Regions from separate parts of the Streptomyces sp. NPDC043726 genome, predicted to be linked through region 2. Evidence: predicted binding sites of a transcription regulator. Region 2 holds the regulator's gene; the other holds the start of a gene.

Region 1 (10,266 bases), on a different contig from region 2:
GGCTGCATGGCGGTCACCTTAACCGAACGGCGAAATCGATGATTACACGTGTAAGTGAGCCGTGATTTCAAGTCGTGCGCAGCATGATTCTGGCCACGCGGAGAAAACCTAGTACCTACTCGGTTTCGCTGGTTCCCTTTGCTGCCAGGTGCGGCGAGGAGGCCGCTCCCCGTCCCCCTGGAGTGCCGCATGGCCGTGAGCCACGACGCCCCGCTCGGCGCGAGAACCGCTCCCTCGCCCGAGCCCACCCAGCAGGCCGCCCCCGCCAAGCTGGTCATGACCCTCGCCTTCGCCCAGTTCGGCGCCTATCTGGCCGTACTGACCCCGGTCATGGTGACCCTCGCCCTGCGGGTCAGCCAGATCGTGCCGGAGGGCGAGCGCGGAGCCGCCCTCGGACAGGTGCTGTCCGTCGGCGCACTGCTCGCGATGCTCGGCAACCCCGTCTTCGGGGCCCTGTCCGACCGCACCACCAGCCGCTTCGGCCGCCGTCGCCCCTGGCTCACGGGCGGCATGATCACCGGGCTCGCCGGGCTCGGCGTGGTCGCCCTCGGCTCGAACGTGCCCACCCTGCTGCTCGGCTGGGCCCTCGCCCAGCTCGGCATCAACGCAGCCCTCGCCGCGCTGACCTCCTGCATCCCCGACCTGATCCCGCAGGCCCAGATGGCCAGGGTCTCCGGCCTGGTCGGCATGACCATCCCGCTCGCGATCATCGCCGGCTCGGCGCTGGCCCAGGTGTTCAGCGGCTCCATGGCCCTCGCCTTCCTCGTACCCGGCGCCATCGGCCTGGTCGCGGTGGGACTGCTGGCCGCGGTGATGACGGACCGGCCCGCGCGGGCCGGGGCCTTCGCGCCGTACAGCCTCAGGGAGTTCCTGCGCAGCTTCTGGGTCGACCCGCGCAAGCACCCCGACTTCGCCTGGAACTTCGCCGGCCGCTTCCTGGTCTTCACCGGCGCCTCCTGCGTCACCAGCTACCAGGTCTACTTCCTGATGGACCGCCTCGGATACAGCGACGACGACGTCACCGGCAAGGTGTTCACCGGGACCATCGCCATGGTGGCGGCCACCGTGCTCGGCTCCGTGCTGGGCGGGCAGCTCTCCGACCGCTCCGGGCGGCGCAAGCCGTACGTCCTCGGCTCCTCGCTGGTCATGGCCGTCAGCCTGGCAATGATCGCCGGTGCGCAGTCCTTCGGGATGTACGTCGTCGCCCTGGCCGTCTTCGGCTTCGGCGAGGGGCTCTACCTCTCCGTCGACATGGCGCTCGCCGCGGCCGTGCTCCCCAACCCCGAGGAGTCCGCCAAGGACATGGGCGTGCTGAACATCGGCAACGCCCTGCCGCAGTCCCTCGTCCCCATCGCCGCCCCGGCGCTCCTCGCGATCGGCGGCGGCGACAACTACGGCGCGCTGTTCCTGTTCGGTGCCGTCGCCGCCGTACTGGGCGCGCTCGCCGTCCAGTTCATCCGTACCGTCAAGTGAGGAATGCCCCGGTGACCACACCCCCGTACCGCGACCCGCAGGTGCCCGTCGACGAGCGTGTCGAGGATCTTCTCGCCCGGATGACGCTGGAGGAGAAGGCCGGACAGCTCTTCCACACCATGGTGGCGATGAACCCCGACGGCACCCTCGCCGAGGAAGGGCCGTTCCTGCGGTCCGGCACGACGGAGCTGGTCGCCGGGCGCCATCTGAGCCACTTCAACCTGATCGGGCAGGGCAGCGCCCGCGCCATGGCGACCTGGGCCAACCGCATGCAGGAAGTCGCGGCGAGCACCCGGCTCGGCATCCCGGTCACGCTCTCCACCGACCCCCGGCACGCCTTCACCGACAACCCGGGCGCCTCCTTCAACTCCGGCGACTTCTCCGCCTGGCCCGAGCCGCTGGGGCTCGCGGCCATCGGGGACCCGGCACTGGTGGAGCGGTTCGCGGACACCGTGCGGCGCGAGTACCTGGCCGTCGGCTTCCGGGTCGCGCTGCATCCCCAGATCGACCTGGCGACCGAGCCGCGCTGGTCCCGGCAGTCGGGCACCTTCGGATCGAGCGCCGAGACGGCGGGCGAGCTGGTGCGGGCGTACGTACGAGGACTCCAGGGCCCGGCGCTCGGCCCGGAGTCGGTCGCCGCCATGGTCAAGCACTTCCCCGGCGGCGGGCCGCAGAAGGACGGTGAGGACCCGCACTTCCCGCACGGCAAGGAGCAGGTGTACCCCGGCGGTCTGCGCGAGCACCACCTGCGGCCGTTCGTGGCCGCCGTCGAGGCCGGCTGCTCGCAGATGATGCCCTACTACGGCCAGCCCGTCGGCACCGACTGGGAGGAGGTCGGCTTCGGCTTCAACCGGGACGTCCTGACCGGGCTGCTGCGGGAACGGCTCGGCTTCGAGGGGATCATCTGCACCGACTGGGGCCTGCTCACCGACGCCGAGATCATGGGGGAGCCCGCCGAGGCGCGGGCCTGGGGCGTGGAGCACCTGACGGTGGCCGAGCGCACGGCCAAGGCCCTGCACGCCGGCTCCGACCAGTTCGGCGGCGAGGAGTGCCCCGAGGTGATCGTGGAGCTGGTGCGCGGAGGTGTCGTTCCCGAGGAGCGCATCGACCAGTCCGTACGGCGGGTGCTGCGCGAGAAGTTCGTCCTCGGGCTCTTCGAGAATCCGTACGTCGATGCCGACCGCGCCGAGGAGATCGTGGGCGCCGCCGACTTCACGGCGCTCGGGGAGGCCGCCCAGCGCCGGTCGCTGACGGTGCTGACCAACGACGGGCTCCTGCCGGTCACCGGACGGCCCCGGCTGTACGTCCAGGGCGTGGACGCCGCCACCGCGCGGGCCTACGGCGAGGTCGTCGCCGATCCGGCGGACGCGGATCTCGCCGTACTGCGCCTGCGGACGCCCCACGAACCGCGGCCCGGCCTGTTCGAGTCCTTCTTCCACTCGGGGTCACTGGCCTTCCCCGACGCCGAGTTGAAGGAGATCCTGCGCCTGCTGGAGTCGGTACCGACCCTGGTCTGCGTCAACCTGGAGCGGCCCGCCGTCCTGCCCGAGATCGCCGAGCGGGCCGCCGCCCTGGTCTCCGACTTCGGGGCCTCGGACGCCGCCCTGCTCGACGTGGCCTTCGGCCGGGCCCGGCCCGAGGGGCGGCTGCCCTTCGAACTGCCGCGCTCCATGGCGGCCGTGGCGGCGTCCCGGCCGGACGTGCCCAACGACACCGAGGACCCGGTGTTCCCCCACGGCCACGGGCTCTCCGTCCCTATGCCCTGAACTCCGGGATGCCCAGCCGCCGTTCCTCCTCCGCGCTCGCCGCGTGGAGGAGGTTGGTGAGCTGGCAGGGGTCCGCGCGCAGGTCGTAGTACTCCCGGAACAGCACCTTCCCGTCACCCAGCGTCGGACGTCCGGCGCGGTCGAGGCGGGTGCGGTGGTACTCCGTGTACTGCTCCGCCCTGCCGATGTACGACGTCCAGCTGTGGATCGGCCTTTGGTCCTGCTGGTTCCACCACCACTCGGCGAGGAGGTGGCGGCGGTCGTTGTCGCGGTTCAGCAGCGAGTGGCCGTCGTGCTCCGGGTCGGGTGGGAGGCCCGCCGCGTCCAGGAAGGTGGGCGCGATGTCGATCAGCCCCGTCAGACGGTCGTCCGCGCGAGCCGAGCCCAGACCCCCGGCGGGCCAGGACAGGAGGAACGGCACCTCCAGGCTCGGGCGGTACGGCACCGACTTGCGCAGCCAGCCGTGGTCGCCCCAGCACAGGCCGTGGTCGCTGGTGAACAGCACCAGCGTGTTCTCCAACTGGCCGAGCGCGCGCAGCTTCTCGCGGAAGTCGTGCATCGCGTCGTCCACGGACAGCAGGGTGCGCAACTGGCGGGCGCGCAGGGCGCTGCCCTCGCGGAAGGTGTGGTCCGCCGCCTGGAGGAAGGGGGGCTTGTCCCGCTTGTCCGTCTCGAAGACCGAGGGGCGGCCTTCCCACGCGGGCACGCGTGCGTGGGTGTACTTCGACTCCGGGGTGTTCGCCTCGTGCGCCGCGCGCGTGGCGACGTAGGCGAACCAGGGGCGGTCGTCCGCGCGGGAGGCCTCGATGAAGGCCAGGGCGCGGTCCTTGATGACGGTGGTGTTGTAGCCGGGGATGATCCGGACGGTGCCGTTGTCGTTGTAGTGGCCGTTGAAGTAGCGCACCGGCTCCTGGAGCAGCCACTCGTCGAAGTGGGGTGGGTCGTCGTCGGTGCGCCAGAAGTTGAGGTACTTGCCGAACAGACCGGTGCGGTAGCCCGCCTCGCGCAGCCGGCGCTGGACCGTCGTGCGCTGGTCCAGGTGGTAGGGGTGGCGGGTGTCCAGGAGGCCGTGGTGCCGGGCATGGCGGCCCGACATGACCGAGGCCCGCGAGGGCGCGCACAGCGGGGTGTTGGCGTACGCCCGATCGAAGGTGACGCCGGTGCCGCCGAGCCAGTCGACGGTACGGCGGAGCGCCCACTCCGTCTCCTTCGGCTGGTCGTCGGTGAGCACCAGGAGGACGTTGGGCCGGTCGTCCGAGCGGGGGCGGCGGCTCGCCACCGGAACCGCGGTGCGGGGTGCGGCGGGGGCCGTGCCGTCGCTTCCCCGGCTCAGGGCCCACGGCAGCGCCGCCCCCGCCGCGGCCACCACCCCGCCCGCGATCAGCGCGCGCCGGGCCGGCCCCCGCCGCTGTTGCTCGGTCATCCGCTTCCCCAAGTCCCCGTGCAGCCCGGCAGATCGTCGCACAGGCTGTGAGCGAGCTCGCAGTGTGCGGTGCGTTTCTGTGAGCGGTGCGGCCAGCGGGGAATGGGAGGCCGTCGGGGATTGGGAAGCCGTCGGGGAATGGGGTGGCCCCGGCACCTGGTTGACCGAAGAAACCTCCAGGTCACCGGAGGGCCTGCGGCTGATCGCTCAGAGCGAACGACGGTCGGGGAACATTCAAGGACTCCCGTGCATTGAGTCGGCATAACTCAACTTGACTGCCGAAGGGGAGATCATGGCTTCGACGTCTACCTCGCTCACCCTGCCTGTGCTGCCGCTCGACGACGAGGTCGTGCTGCCCGGAATGGTGGTCCCGCTGGACTTGAACGACGCCGATGTACGCGCCGCGGTGGAGGCCGCCCAGGCCGCCGCCCGGTCCCAGCCGGGAAAGCCCAGGGTGCTGCTGGTGCCGCGGATCGACGGCACCTACGCGAGCACCGGTGTGCTCGGCACCGTCGAACAGGTCGGCCGGCTCGCCGACGGTGACCCGGGCGCGCTGATCCGCGGCCGTGGCCGCGTGCGGATCGGTGCCGGGACGACCGGCCCCGGCGCCGCCCTGTGGGTCGAGGGCCTGCGGATCGACGACAGCGCCCCGGACCCGCTGCCGGGACAGGTCACCGAACTGGTGAAGGAGTACAAGGCGCTCGCCACCGCCTGGCTGCGCAAGCGCGGCGCCTGGCAGGTCGTGGACCGGGTGCAGGCCATCGACGACGTGTCCGCGCTCGCCGACAACTCCGGTTACTCGCCCTTCCTCACCACCGAGCAGAAGGTGGAGCTGCTGGAGACCGCCGACCCGGTGGCCCGGCTGAAGCTCGCCACCCAGCAGCTGCGCGACCACCTCGCCGAGCAGGACGTCGCCGAGACCATCGCCAAGGACGTCCAGGAGGGCGTCGACAAGCAGCAGCGCGAGTTCCTGCTCCGCCGCCAGCTGGAGGCCGTGCGCAAGGAGCTGCGCGAGCTGAACGGCGAGGCGGAGGGGGAGGAGTCCGACGACTACCGGGCCCGCGTCGAGGCCGCCGACCTGCCCGAGAAGGTCCGCGAGGCGGCCCTGAAGGAGGTCGACAAGCTGGAGCGGTCCAGCGACCAGTCGCCCGAGGGCTCGTGGATCCGCACCTGGCTGGACACCGTTCTGGAACTGCCGTGGAACGAGCGGACCGAGGACGCCTACGACATCCAGGGCGCCAAGGGCGTGCTGGACGCCGAGCACGCCGGTCTCGAGGACGTGAAGGAGCGGATCACCGAGTACCTGGCGGTGCGCAAGCGCCGTAGCGACCGGGGCCTGGGCGTCGTCGGCGGGCGGCGCGGCGGCGCGGTGCTGGCCCTCGTGGGACCCCCCGGCGTCGGCAAGACGTCGCTCGGCGAGAGCGTGGCCCACGCGATGGGCCGGAAGTTCGTCCGGGTCGCCCTCGGCGGCGTCCGCGACGAGGCGGAGATCCGCGGCCACCGGCGTACGTACGTCGGCGCGCTGCCCGGGCGGATCGTGCGGGCCGTCAAGGAGGCCGGGTCGATGAACCCGGTGGTCCTGCTCGACGAGATCGACAAGGTGGGCTCCGACTTCCGGGGCGACCCGGCGGCGGCCCTGCTGGAGGTCCTGGACCCGGCGCAGAACCACACCTTCCGGGACCACTACCTGGAGGTGGAGCTGGACCTGTCGGACGTCGTCTTCCTCGCGACGGCGAACGTCCTGGAGGCCATCCCCGAGGCTCTGCTCGACCGTATGGAGCTGGTCCGCCTGGACGGCTACACCGAGGACGAGAAGGTCGTCATCGCCCGGGACCACCTGCTGCCGCGCCAGCTGGAGCGGGCGGGCCTGAACACCGACGAGGTCGTCATCGACGAGAGCGCGCTGCGCAAGCTCGCCGGCGAGTACACCCGCGAGGCGGGTGTGCGCACCCTGGAGCGCTCCATCGCGCGGCTGCTCCGCAAGGTCGCGGCCCAGCACGAACTCGGTGAGCGGGAGCTGCCCTTCACCGTGACGGACGGCGATCTGCGCGGTCTGATCGGGCGCCCCCACCACGTGCCCGAGTCGGCCCAGGACCCGGCGGAGCGCCGTACGGCGGTGCCGGGCGTGGCGACCGGTCTCGCGGTCACCGGAGCGGGCGGCGACGTGCTCTTCGTGGAGGCGTCCCTGGCCGACCCGGAGACGGGCGCGGCGGGTCTGACGCTGACCGGCCAGCTGGGTGACGTGATGAAGGAGTCGGCGCAGATCGCGCTGTCCTTCCTGCGCTCGCACGGCGCCGAACTGGAACTGCCGGTCGGCGACCTGAAGGACCGGGGCGTGCACATCCACTTCCCGGCGGGCGCGGTGCCGAAGGACGGGCCGAGCGCGGGCATCACGATGACGACGGCACTGGCGTCGCTGCTGTCGGGCCGGCTGGTCCGCACGGACGTCGCCATGACGGGCGAGGTCTCCCTGACCGGCCGGGTGCTGCCGATCGGCGGGGTGAAGCAGAAGCTGCTGGCCGCGCACCGGGCGGGCGTCACGACCGTCATCATCCCCAAGCGCAACGAGCCCGACCTCGACGACGTCCCCGCCGAGGTCCTGGACAAGCTCGACGTCCACGCCGTGACGGACGTCCGCCAGGTCCTCGACCTGGCCCTGTCCCCGGCCACGAGCGGCGCGACGCCGGAGGTTCCGGTGGCGGCGTGACGGACGCCACCGGTTCAGGGCGAGGGCCCGGGTCCCGTGAGGGAGCCTGGGCCCTCGTCGTGCGCTCAGCCGTACGCCAGGGCCTGGACGCGGTCCAGGGCGCCGTTGAACCTGTCGTGGTCACCGACCGTCGGCCCGGTCGAGGTGTACTGCCACATCGTGTGGTTGCTCCACCCGGCCGGCAGTGTTCCCACCGTCGTCGCGTAGCGGGCGATCCACAGGGGGTTGGCGGCCCCGAAGCCGGAGTAGTTGCCCGTGCACTGGGTCCACCAGCTCGTGGCCGTGTAGATCACGGCGTGGCGGCCCGTGCGGGCCTTGTACTGGTTCAGGAAGTCGCGGATCCAGGCGACCATGCCGGCCTGGCTCTTGCCGTAGCAGGCGGCACCGTAGGGGTTCCACTCGATGTCCAGCGCGCCGGGGAGGGTCCGGCCGTCCCGGGACCAGCCGCCGCCGTGGTCGACGAAGTAGTTCGCCTGCGTCGCGCCGGACGTGGTGTCCGGGGTGGCGAAGTGGTAGGCGCCGCGGATCATGCCGACGTCGTAGGAGCCGTTGTACTGCCGGCCGAAGTACGGGTTCGTGTAGTACGTGCCCTCCGTGGCCTTCGCATAGGCCCACTTCACGCCGCTGCTCCAAAGGGTGGACCAGGCCACGTCGCCCTGGTGGGAGGAGACGTCGACGCCCTCCGACTGGGAAGCGCGGGTGTCATGGGGCAGACCGTGGACGCCGTCGTGGGCCGCGACGCCCATACCCATGTAGGCGGAGCCCCGGTCCGGGGATTCGGCGGCCGGGGAGGGGGTGGCGAGTACCGGCGAGAGCGCGGTGAGCAGTGCTCCGACGAGGAGAAGACGGAGCGGGCCGGGTCTGTGCACGGGCATGACGTGCCTCCGAAGGCTCGGTGATGCGCTGAGACGCACGGTGCGACAAGGACGGTGCGTGAGGACGGAGGCCGGCCGGGTCGTCGTTGGCCCGCTGTTGGTCCACCGTCCGAAGATGCTGCCATGGGCATGCCAGGCAGTGCCTGTTGAGGACGCTGCGGACGGGGGTCGGCGGGTGGAAGAGGGCCTGGAGGCTGCCGTTGGTCTACGCCTGAGAAATACTGACGGAGCTGGGGCGATGGCGCCATTTGACGGAAACTTTCAGAGCTGGGAAACCGAGGCAGGGGCTGACGTGCGCGAAGACGGGAACGGCGACGGACGTCGAGTCGGATCCGGGGTGCCCGCGGGAGTGCCCGGGCGTGGTGTGGAGCAGCCCGAGTTCCTGTCCCTGGAGCGGGAGTTGACCGTGCTGCTGCGCCGGGCCCGGGCCAGCCAGGGGGAGATGGCCCGGGAGGTCCATCCGGACCTGGAGTCGGCGGCGTACGGGCTGCTGATCCGCCTGGACGAGTGCGGGCGGCAGCGCGCGACCGAGCTGGCCGCCTACATCGGCGTCGGCAAGGCCACCATGTCCCGCCAGCTGCGCGCCCTGGAGGACCTGGGCCTGGTCGCCCGCGAGCCCGACCCCGCCGACGGCCGGGCCTGGCTGGTCCACCTCACCGAGGAGGGCCGCGGGCGGGTGAGCAAGGTACGGGAGGCCCGGCGGGCCCGGTACGCCCGCCGGCTCTCCGGCTGGGACCCCCGTGAGGTCTCGGAACTGGCCCGGCTGCTCAACCAGCTGAACGAGGAGATGGAGCAGGGCTGAGCCCGCGCCCGCCTGCCCGCGATGTCGCCCTCGTCCTCCTGGCGCGCGACCCCCGGACCGCGTCCGCGTCCACTCGGGTGAATCTCGACCCAGCAGGGGCTGCCGAACCCGACGTACCGGCGGAAGAACGTCCGCGATCGACCCGCCCCGACGCCTCGGCAGGCGCCCGCCGGACCCCACCCGGCTAGAACTCCACGAACGCCACCGTCGCGTCGTCGTGCGTCTTGCTCCGGTGCAGGAACCGCCGCTCGGTGTCCGCCAGTTCCAGCGCCCGCACCCGGTCGACCAGCGCCTGCGCCCCCTCCTTGCGTACGACGCCGAAGAGGTCCCCCCAGTCACCGGCGCCGAACTTCTCCACCCAGCGCGTGGCGCCGTCCGTGCAGGCGGCCAGGGCGCGGACGCCGGAGCGGGGCAGGGTCCCGGTCACCGCCCTGGCCGCCACCGCGGGATCGGCGGCGGCCGTGAAGAAGCCGCCCTCCTTGTTGCGGAGGTCCGCGTCGACCATCGCGTCGGTGGCCAGGGCGGAGCGGGGCAGCAGGGAGAGCCGGTCGTCGAGGTACGGCGTCACGGTGCCGTCGGGCGACTCCACCAGGAGGGCCGAGTCCGAGAGGATCAGGTACTCGACGGTCTCGGGCGACCAGCGGACCATGACGACCGTCGCCTGGGGTGTCCGCGGGTGAGAAAGGTCACAGGTCTCCCGGTGCGCCTCGGCGGTACGCGCGAGGGCGAGTGACAGGGCGTCGGCGAGAGGAACATCCGGGAGTGAAACGGTCAGTTCGGTCAGCGCCCCGCCGAGGCGAGCGGTGTACCAGGGGACGGAATGCAGACAGCCCGTGCCGTCCCGGGGCGGGGTCACCCCGTCCAGGAGGACCACCGTTCCGCCCTGTCCGGAAGCGGGCAGTCCGACACTGGCGAAGTCCTCGTTGGGGCGGGCGGGATCGCCGGGCTCCGAAACAAGTTCAGTGCGCATCCGGTCAGTCTGCACGAGCCCTTCACAACGTTCGCCAAAGGCTGGCAACCGCTGCGCAATTGGCGGACTCGCGCAGGTCAACCGCCTGGTTTGGGCGGTAATGATTCACTCCGGGCAGACGTGGTGGCGAATCCTGCCACCGCCCGCCGCAGACGTCCAACCGGCCCGCCGGACAAGGTCTCCGCAAGCGCCGCGGGAACTTGCCCGCCAACTCCCCTCCGAGGTTCACTCCTTCGGGTGGCGGGTCAGG
Region 2 (10,266 bases):
CGCGATCTTCAGCGCCGCGAAGAAGTAGGTGAGGTTCTGCAGCGTGGAGAGGTCCAGGCCCTCCAGCGCGGAGACCACCGGGTACGAGATGAAGAAGGAGGCCTCGTAGCTGTCCACGTGGTGCTGGGCGCCCTCGAGCGCGTGCAGCATGAAGATGCAGACGCCGACGATGAGGATGATCGTCTCGACGAAGTACGCCTGGCCCGTGTTGGAGCCCGCGAACCGGGACTTGCGGCCCGCTCCGCCCGGCCGCGACAGCTGCCGGATCACGATCAGCACCAGGATGCCGAGCACGGTCATGGTGCCGATGAACTCGACGAAGACGTTGTACGGCGCCCATTCGCCGACGATCGGCAGCAGCCAGTCGGCCTGGAAGAGCTGGCCGACGGCGTTCACGATCGTCAGCAGCAGGGTGTAGAAGCCGATCGCCACGAACCAGTGCGCGATGCCGACGACGCCCCAGCGGTTCATCCGGGTGTGGCCGAGGAACTCCTTGGCCACGGTGATGGTCCGCAGGACGGGGTCGTTGGTCCGGGTCCCGGCCGGGAGGGGCTGGCCGAGCATCATGAAGCGGACGATCTGCAGGACGGCTCGGCCGAACAGGGCGATGCCGACCGCCATGAGGACCATCGACACGATGATCGCGGCGAGTTGCATTGGGGCTCTCCTCGGGCCTGCGAGGGGTCTTCAGGGGGTTCTTCGGAAGGGTGCTTCGAAAGGGTGCTTCGAGATTACTAAGCGGTAACTTATGCAGTCCGTCTGAGACTACCCGCATCCTCCGTCGCACTGTAGTCAGCCACTCGGTGATCTGTGTCGCTGAGGGTTGCCTTAAGAACCGATCGTGTTATTCACGCCAAATTAGTACCTACGCCACTAATTTAGATCCGTGCTCTACGGGATCGCCGCCGCCACCACCGCCCTGCTCCTCGCCGCCGTCCTCACTGCCCTGGTCCGCGCCCCCGCCCTGCGCCTGGGACTGCTGGACCGGCGGCGCCAGCGGGCCCTGCCGCTCGGCGGCGGCGCGGCCGTCGTCCTCGTCACCTGCCTGATCGCGGCGGCCGGCGACTGGACCGGCGTCGCCCCGCTCGGCTCCGGCATCCCCCGGCTGCTGGTCGCGGGCGCCGCCGTCGCCGCCCTCGGCCTGGTCGCCGACGCGCGCCGGGTCAAGGCGCGGTTCCTGGTCGGCGGTACGGCCGTGGCGGCGGCCTGCGCGGTGCCGCACGAGGAGACCGGGGTGGCCGGCGGTGTCGCCGCCGTCTGCTGGATCGTGGCCGTGACCCTGGCCTTCCGGGCCCTGGACCACGCCGACGCGCTCGCCGGGACCGTCGGGGTGGTCACCGCCTTCGGGGTCGGCGCCTGTGCGGCGGCGGAGGTGATGGACGGGCTCGCGGTGCTGCTGAGCGTGCTGGCCGCCGCGCTCACCGGGTTCCTGATGCACAACTGGCATCCCGCGCGCGTGGGCCTCGGTGCCTGTGGCTCGCTGTTCGCCGGGTTCGTGCTCGCCGCGGCGGCCGTGCTGACCCGCACGGGGCACGAAGGGGCCACGAGCGCCGGGGTGCTGTACGCGCTCACCGCCGTCGCGAGCGCCGATGTCGTGCTGGTCGTCCTGGCGCGGCGGCTCGGCGGCCGGCCACTGCTGCGCCGGGGCCCCGACCATCTCGCCCACCGGCTGCGGCGGCTCGGGCTGACTCCGCAGGGCGCGACCGTCGTCCTCGGTGCCGGGGCCTTCGGCGGGGTGCTCACCGGGGTGCTGGTGCACCTGGGATGGCTCGCCGCCTCGGGGGTGTGGTGGGTGGGGGCGGGCGCCCTGATCGCCGTACTCCTGCTGCTGAGAGTCAAGCGGACGCAGCCTCGGCGAACCACGTCTGTGCAGGTCAGGCCGCAGTTGCGTGTAAGGAACGGATAAGAGTTGAGCCTCACAGACTCAGGTCTGTTGACCGAGCGGGGCGGCTCATGCACACTTGAGTCCGTTCCACTCAAGTCAGCTGGAGGAATCAACCATGGCACGTGCGGTCGGCATCGACCTGGGCACGACTAACTCCGTCGTCAGCGTTCTGGAGGGCGGCGAGCCCACCGTCATCACCAACGCCGAGGGTGCCAGGACCACGCCGTCCGTCGTCGCCTTCGCGAAGAACGGTGAGGTGCTGGTCGGCGAGGTCGCCAAGCGCCAGGCGGTCACGAACGTGGACCGGACCATCCGCTCCGTCAAGCGTCACATGGGCACGGACTGGAAGGTCGAGCTCGACGGGAAGCCCTTCAACCCGCAGCAGATGTCCGCGTTCATCCTGCAGAAGCTGAAGCGCGACGCCGAGTCCTACCTGGGCGAGAAGGTGACCGACGCGGTCATCACCGTTCCCGCGTACTTCAACGACTCCGAGCGTCAGGCGACGAAGGAGGCCGGCGAGATCGCCGGTCTGAACGTCCTGCGCATCGTCAACGAGCCCACCGCGGCCGCCCTGGCCTACGGCCTCGACAAGGACGACCAGACGATCCTCGTCTTCGACCTCGGTGGCGGCACCTTCGACGTCTCGCTGCTGGAGATCGGCGACGGCGTCGTCGAGGTGAAGGCCACCAACGGCGACAACCACCTCGGTGGTGACGACTGGGACCAGCGCGTCGTCGACTACCTGGTCAAGCAGTTCCAGTCCGGCCACGGCGTGGACCTGTCCAAGGACAAGATGGCCCTCCAGCGCCTCCGCGAGGCCGCCGAGAAGGCCAAGATCGAGCTGTCCTCCTCGACGGAGACCTCGATCAACCTGCCCTACATCACCGCCTCCGCCGAGGGCCCCCTGCACCTCGACGAGAAGCTCACCCGCGCCCAGTTCCAGCAGCTGACCGCGGACCTGCTGGAGCGCTGCAAGACGCCGTTCCACAACGTCATCAAGGACGCCGGCATCGCCCTCGGCGAGATCGACCACGTCGTCCTCGTCGGCGGCTCCACCCGCATGCCCGCCGTCGCCGAGCTCGTCAAGGAGCTGACCGGCGGCAAGGAGGCCAACAAGGGTGTGAACCCGGACGAGGTCGTCGCCATCGGCGCCTCGCTCCAGGCCGGTGTCCTCAAGGGCGAGGTCAAGGACGTCCTGCTCCTCGACGTCACCCCGCTGTCCCTCGGTATCGAGACCAAGGGCGGCATCATGACGAAGCTCATCGAGCGCAACACCACGATCCCGACCAAGCGCTCCGAGATCTTCACGACGGCCGAGGACAACCAGCCGTCCGTGCAGATCCAGGTCTACCAGGGCGAGCGCGAGATCGCGGCGTACAACAAGAAGCTCGGGATGTTCGAGCTGACCGGTCTGCCGCCGGCCCCGCGTGGCGTCCCGCAGATCGAGGTCTCCTTCGACATCGACGCCAACGGCATCATGCACGTGACCGCCAAGGACCTGGGCACGGGCAAGGAGCAGAAGATGACCGTCACCGGCGGCTCCTCGCTGCCGAAGGACGAGGTCGACCGCATGCGCCAGGAGGCCGAGCAGTACGCGGAGGAGGACCACAAGCGCCGCGAGGCCGCCGAGGTCCGCAACCAGGGCGAGCAGCTCGTCTACCAGACCGAGAAGTTCCTCAAGGACAACGAGGACAAGGTCCCGGGCGAGATCAAGACCGAGGTCGAGGCCTCCGTCGAGGAGCTGAAGGCCGCGCTCAAGGGCGAGGACACCGCCGAGATCCGCACCGCCACCGAGAAGGTCGCCGCGGTCTCGCAGAAGCTCGGCCAGGCCATGTACGCGGACGCCCAGGGCGCCCAGGCCGCCGGCGGTGCCGCCGCCGGTGACGAGGCCCCGAAGGCCGACGACGACGTCGTCGACGCCGAGATCGTCGACGACGAGCGCAAGGACGGTGCCGCGTGACGGAGGAGACCCCGGGCTTCGAGGAGAAGCCCGACGTCCCCTCCGGCGCCACCCCCGAAGACGCCGAGGCGAAGGCCGCCACCCCGCCCAGCGGTGAGGGGGCGGCCCCGGCCGGGGACGTAACCGCAGATGCCGCTCTGGTCGCGCAGCTGGACCAGGTCCGTACCGCGCTCGGTGAGCGCACCGCGGACCTCCAGCGGCTCCAGGCCGAGTACCAGAACTACCGCCGCCGCGTGGAGCGGGACCGGATCACGGTGCGGGAGATCGCCATCGCGAACCTCCTGACCGAGCTCCTGCCCGTGCTCGACGACATCGGCCGCGCCCGGGAACACGGCGAGCTCCTCGGCGGATTCAAGTCCGTCGCGGAGTCGCTGGAGACCGTCGCGGCGAAGATGGGTCTGCAGCAGTTCGGCAAGGAGGGCGAGCCCTTCGACCCGACGATCCACGAGGCCCTGATGCACAGCTACGCCCCGGACGTCACCGAGACGACCTGCGTCGCGATCCTCCAGCCGGGGTATCGCATCGGCGAGCGCACCATCCGCCCCGCGCGGGTGGCCGTCGCCGAACCGCAGCCGGGCGCGCAGACCGTCAAGGCCGAGGAGGCGTCCGAGGCCGCCGAGGAGAAGGACAACGGCCCTGAGGAGGGCTGAGGTCGTAGTTTCCGACAGGAAGGAGGGACGTCGGGGATGAGCACCAAGGACTTCATCGAGAAGGACTACTACAAGGTCCTCGGCGTCCCCAAGGACGCCACCGAGGCCGAGATCAAGAAGGCGTACCGGAAGCTCGCCCGCGAGTTCCACCCGGACGCCAACAAGGGCAACGCCAAGGCCGAGGAGCGCTTCAAGGAGATCTCCGAGGCCAACGACATCCTCGGCGACCCCAAGAAGCGCAAGGAGTACGACGAGGCGCGCGCCCTCTTCGGCAACGGCGGGTTCCGTCCGGGGCCGGGGGCGGGCGGCGGCTCGTTCAACTTCGACCTGGGCGACCTCTTCGGAGGCGGCGCCCAGGGCGGCGGGGCCTCCGGCGGCTTCGGCGGCGGCATCGGTGACGTCTTCGGGGGACTGTTCAACCGGGGCGGCTCGGGCACCGGCCGGGTGCAGCCCCGGCGGGGCCAGGACATCGACACCGAGGTGACGCTCACCTTCACCGAGGCGATCGAGGGCGCGACCGTTCCGCTGCGGATGTCCTCGCAGGCTCCCTGCAAGGCCTGTTCCGGCACCGGCGACAAGAACGGCAACCCGCGGGTGTGCCCGACCTGTGTCGGCACCGGACAGGTGGCCCGGGGCTCGGGCGGCGGATTCTCGCTGACCGACCCCTGCCCGGACTGCAAGGGCCGCGGTCTGATGGCCGAGACCCCCTGCGAGGTCTGCAAGGGCAGCGGTCGCGCGAAGTCCTCGCGGACCATGCAGGTGCGCATCCCGGCGGGGGTCAGCGACAACCAGCGCATCCGGCTGCGCGGCAAGGGCGCGCCCGGCGAGCGGGGCGGCCCGTCCGGTGACCTGTACGTCACGGTGCACGTGGACACGCACCCGGTCTTCGGCCGCAAGGGCGACAACCTGACGGTGACGGTTCCGGTGACGTATCCGGAGGCGGCTCTCGGCGGTGAGGTCAGGGTCCCGACCCTGGGCGGACCGCCGGTCACCCTGAAGCTGCCGCCCGGCACGCCCAACGGCCGCACCATGCGCGCCCGGGGCAAGGGCGCGGTCCGCAAGGACGGCACCCGCGGGGATCTGCTGGTCACCGTCGAGGTGAGTGTCCCGAAGGACGTGACGGGGAAGGCTCGTGACGCGCTTGAGGCGTATCGCGAGGCGACCGCGGGTGAGGATCCGCGGGCGGAGCTGTTCCAGGCCGCGAAGGGAGCTTGATGCCAGATGGACGGCCGTCGACGCAATCCGTATGAACTGACCGAGGAGACCCCGGTCTACGTCATCTCGGTGGCGGCCCAGCTGTCCGGCCTGCACCCGCAGACACTGCGCCAGTACGACCGTCTTGGCCTGGTGTCTCCGGACCGCACGGCCGGCCGGGGCCGCCGCTACTCGGCCCGCGACATCGAACTGCTGCGCACCGTCCAGCAGTTGTCGCAGGACGAGGGCATCAACCTGGCCGGCATCAAGCGGATCATCGAGCTGGAGAACCAGGTCGCCGCTCTGCAGAACCGGGTGGCCGAGCTCCAGTCGGCCCTCGACGGCGCCGCCGCCACGATGCAGCAGCGGGAGGCCGCGGTGCACGCCTCGTACCGCCGTGACCTGGTGCCGTACCAGGAGGTGCAGCAGACCAGCGCGCTGGTCGTGTGGCGACCGAAGCGACAGCAGAACGACTGACGCCGGATCACATCCTGGAAGGGGCCGTGGGTTTCACACCCACGGCCCCTTCGGCATTCCGCCACGCGGCGCCCCGAACATGATCACTTTTCAGTCACATAATCTCCATCCGGCCAAGATCACCGGTATACCTCGCACTCCGCCCCCTCATGACCACAGGGGGCCCTGACAAGGAGTTGGAGTGCCACGCACCAACCGAAGACGGTGGCTCCAGGCCGCCGCGGCGCTGACGCTGGCCGGCTTTCTCACCGGCGACCCCTCGCTCGCGTCCCTCCCAGCGCCGGCCGCCGACCCCATCGTGAACAGCCCCGCCCAGGCTGTCACGCTCGGCGACGACAAGCCCGACATAGCCAAGCTGCTCGGGCTGAGCGAGGAGGAGGCCGCCCGGCGCAACGCCAGGATCCAGAACCGGCGCATCGAGCTGCTCTCCCAGCGCACCGAGACCTCCTCGGTGTACGTGAACCCCGACGGCACGCTGACCGCCGAGACCTACGCGGGGCCGGTGCGGGTCAAGCAGGCCGACGGGTCCTGGAGTTACATCGACACCGAGCTCGCCGACGAGGGCACGGCACTGGAACCGGAGACGGCGGCCGCCGACATCACCGTCTCCGACGGCGGCGACAGGAAGCTGGCCTCCGTCGCCAAGGGCGGCGCCTCCATGGCGCTGGGCTGGGAGGAGACCCTGCCCACGCCGACGGTGCAGGACGACACCGCCTCCTACGACCTGGGCGACGGGCAGACCCTGACGGTCACCGCCCTCAAGCAGGGCTTCTCCCAGAACGTGCTCCTCGACGAGGCGCCCAGCGAAGACCTCACCTACCGCATCCCGGTCACCCTCGAGGGCCTGACCCTCTCCGAGGCGGACTCCGGGCGGCTGCTGCTGAAGAACAGCGCGGGCAAGCTGGTCGCCGAGGCCCCGGCGCCGATGATGTGGGACTCCTCCGTCGACAAGCGGTCCGGCGAGTCGAAGCACCTCGCTGCGGTGGACACCGAGATCGAGACCGCGGCCGACGGCTCGCAGACCCTCGTCCTGCGCCCCGAGGCCGCCTACTTCGAGCAGGAACTGACCTACCCGGTCACCGTCGACCCGACCACCACGCTCGCGGTCAGCACCGACACCTGGGTGGCCACCAACTACCCGGACTCCCAGGTCTCCTCGACCGAGCTGAAGTCGGGCACGTACAACGCGGGCGGGACCGTCGCCCGCTCCTTCCTGAAGTTCGACCTGTCGGGCTACGAGGGCGTCCACGTCATCGACACCAACCTGGCCCTGTACTCGTACTGGTCCTCCGCCTGCACGGTGGGCACCGGCACCGCCGTGCGCCGGGTCACGGAGCCCTGGACGTCGTCCGCGGTCACCTGGGCCGACCCGCCGGCCGCGACCACCACCGGACAGGTGATCAACACCGCGGCCAAGGGCTACTCGGCGGACTGCCCGGCCGGCACGCTCAACTTCGACATCGACACCATCGTCAAGGCGTGGACGAGCGGCACCGCCAACCACGGCCTGATGGTCCGGGGCGTGGACGAGACCGACTCCTACACCTGGCGGCGCTTCCACTCCGCGAACCACGTCTCCGGCGACGGCTCGACGGAACCGCACCTGACGATCACGTACAACACGTACCCGGAGGTCCCGGCCGCCCCCACGCCGGCCCCTGTCACCGGCACCGGCGTCGTCACCTCGACCACGCCCGTGCTGTCGACGCTCGTGAACGACGGCGATCCGCAGCGGGCGCGCGCCCAGTACGCCATCGAGCCGGACCCGGCGTACAACGACACGACGTACACGCTGACCACGGACACCCCGTACGTCGACACCATGGAGGTCGCCACCCTCGCCGTACCGGTGGAGAACCCGCTGCCGGACGGCAAGCACCTGCGCGTGCGGGCCCGGGCCTTCGACGGGACCGACTACTCGACGGCCTGGAGCGCGTGGAAGACGTTCACCGTCGACACCTCCAAGGCCGCCGTGCCCGAGGTGCCGAGCGACCTCGCGACCGGTGCCACCGAGACCGCGACGCCACTGCTCACCGGCATCGTCTCGGCCGCCGGCCGGGGAGCCGTGTCCGCCGAGTACCTGCTCTACGACGCTTCCGGCACCGCCGTGGGCGAGCCCCTCACCGCCTCCGTGCAGGACGGCGACCGGGCGGTTGCCAAGGTTCCGGACGGGCTGCTGACCGACGGCTCGACGTACCGGTGGAAGATGCGGGCCTGCGCGGGCGCCGTCTGCTCGGCCTACGGCGCGCTGCAGACGTTCACGCTCGACGTGACCGAGGAGCCCGCGCCCACCGGCACCACCGGCACCGCGCCCGCGGCGGTGACCGACCTCAAGGCGGTGCCCGGGGAGCACGGCGCCCTGGTGACGTGGTCCGCGGCCGAGTTCACCGGTGAGCCGGACGACGTGGTGACCTACACCGTCACCGCGCTGGCCTCCGACGGCACGACGGTCGGCACCAGGACCACTACGGGCCTGGCGGCCGTCTTCGACGACCTGAACGCGGACGCCGGAGACGTCACCCACACCTTCAAGGTGACCGGCAAGAACGCCTACGGCACCGGGCCGGCGGCCACGTCGGGCGGCATCGTCCCGGCGGCCGTGCCGGGCGGTACGGACGTGTACTCGACGGCCGTGCAGGCGTACCACTCCGCCCGGGGCGGCCTCGTCCAGGGCAGCTATGTGGACGCGAACGACGCCGCCGCCAACAGCGCGTACGGCGCCCAGTTCGCCGGCCGGCTCGCCAAGGAGCAGGAGGCGCTGCTGCGGGAGCGGGTCGCGGGCTCCGAGGACGACTCGGACAACGTCTCGCCCGAGGCCACCTTCACCGACGTCCTGGCCATCCCGTCGGCCGACGGCACGAAGGTCACCCTGCGCGCGACGGTGCACACCGCGGACACCATCGTCACCGACGTCAGCACCGCGACCGCCGATCCGACCGACCAGACCGGCGCGACCGAGATGCGCTACACCTTCTCCGCCGGCGCGGAACCGGTGCTGCTCTCGGCGGTCACCGCGTCCGCCAAGGAGGTAGTGGTGCGGCCGACCGCCGCCGCACTGGACGACTTCGCCAACGCCGTCGACGCGGGCCTCCCCGCGGACGGTCTCGAACCCTCGGCGTTCGACGGCGACTCCACGGACACCGGCAGCGACACCACGCAGGTCGCCTACGGGGCTCAGCAGGCCGGCTCCTACCTGCGCACCGGCGCGGCGACCTGGGCCGTGAGCAACTGGAACGCGCCGGCCATGTACGGCCAGGACTGCACCAACTTCGTCTCCCGGGCGATGCACCATGGCGGCAGCATCAGGATGAAGGGCTCCGGGGACGAGAACCACAAGAGCAAGGACTACTGGTGGCGCAAGCCGAACAACTGGATCCACGACGAGACCTGGACCTGGATCAACGCGTCCTACCTGAAGACCTTCATGGAGCGGCACATGTTGCACTCCAAGCGGAACACGAGCAACGCGTTCACCGGTGACATCGTCTTCTACGACTGGACGAACGACGGAAAGGTCGACCACGCCTCGATCATCAGCAAGATCAGCAACGGGAAGATCTACGTGACCCAGCACAACAAGAACTACAAGTACCGCGCCCTGTCGGCCCAGAAGAGCGCCCAGCCGAAGATGAAGATCTGGATCTACCGTCCCCAGCCGGAGTGGTACTGATGCGGCCGGGACCCAAGGTGTGGATCGTCGCCGCGGAGGCGGTCCTGACCCTTCTCGTCGCCCGGACCCTGTGGACCTGGCGTGATGACCCGTACGTCTTCCTCGCGGACGTCCCGTACATGGAGTGGTCCAGCGTCGGGCTCGCGGTCTCGCTGCTGCTGACCCTGGCCCTGGTCACGCGCGAGCAGCTGTGGCCCCGGCGGGTCGGCTGGTCGCTGACGGCGGCGCGGGTGTGCCTGCTGCCGTGCCTCGCGCTGGCGTGGTACCCGGCGATGTCGCCGTACATCTCGCTCTGGTGAGGCGTCACCAGCGGTGAAGGAAGCCGGGCCCGTCTCCACGGGCCCGGCTTCTTCCGGTTACTGCGTCAGGTCCAGCTCCGTCGCGATGACGATCTGGGCCTCGCCGGTCCACTGGAAGGAGGAGTTGCCGT

Evidence for each region. The regulator HspR, encoded in region 2, represses chaperone genes until heat shock. The targets are predictions, from matches to a motif close to TTGAGNNNNNNNNNCTCAA.
Region 1: lon (endopeptidase La) is a predicted target of HspR. The motif match lies at 4,914-4,932, and genes of this name have one in related genera.

What each region holds. Positions count from the first base shown of each region.
Region 1 covers NZ_JBWKCI010000001.1:140,095-150,360, reverse strand. Annotated here, with positions in the region: gene AC068Z_RS00690 (TetR/AcrR family transcriptional regulator) at 1-8, opposite strand, end outside; gene AC068Z_RS00685 (MFS transporter) at 190-1,473, shown strand; gene AC068Z_RS00680 (glycoside hydrolase family 3 protein) at 1,485-3,239, shown strand; gene AC068Z_RS00675 (sulfatase family protein) at 3,229-4,662, opposite strand; gene lon (endopeptidase La) at 4,955-7,369, shown strand; gene AC068Z_RS00665 (lysozyme) at 7,435-8,244, opposite strand; gene AC068Z_RS00660 (MarR family winged helix-turn-helix transcriptional regulator) at 8,537-9,046, shown strand; gene AC068Z_RS00655 (hypothetical protein) at 9,231-10,016, opposite strand.
Region 2 covers NZ_JBWKCI010000003.1:260,552-270,817, reverse strand. Annotated here, with positions in the region: gene AC068Z_RS10195 ((Fe-S)-binding protein) at 1-657, opposite strand, end outside; gene AC068Z_RS10190 (MraY family glycosyltransferase) at 887-1,906, shown strand; gene dnaK (molecular chaperone DnaK) at 2,001-3,845, shown strand; gene grpE (nucleotide exchange factor GrpE) at 3,842-4,495, shown strand; gene dnaJ (molecular chaperone DnaJ) at 4,532-5,710, shown strand; gene AC068Z_RS10170 (heat shock protein transcriptional repressor HspR) at 5,717-6,166, shown strand; gene AC068Z_RS10165 (DNRLRE domain-containing protein) at 6,348-9,836, shown strand; gene AC068Z_RS10160 (hypothetical protein) at 9,836-10,135, shown strand; gene AC068Z_RS10155 (fibronectin type III domain-containing protein) at 10,193-10,266, opposite strand, start outside.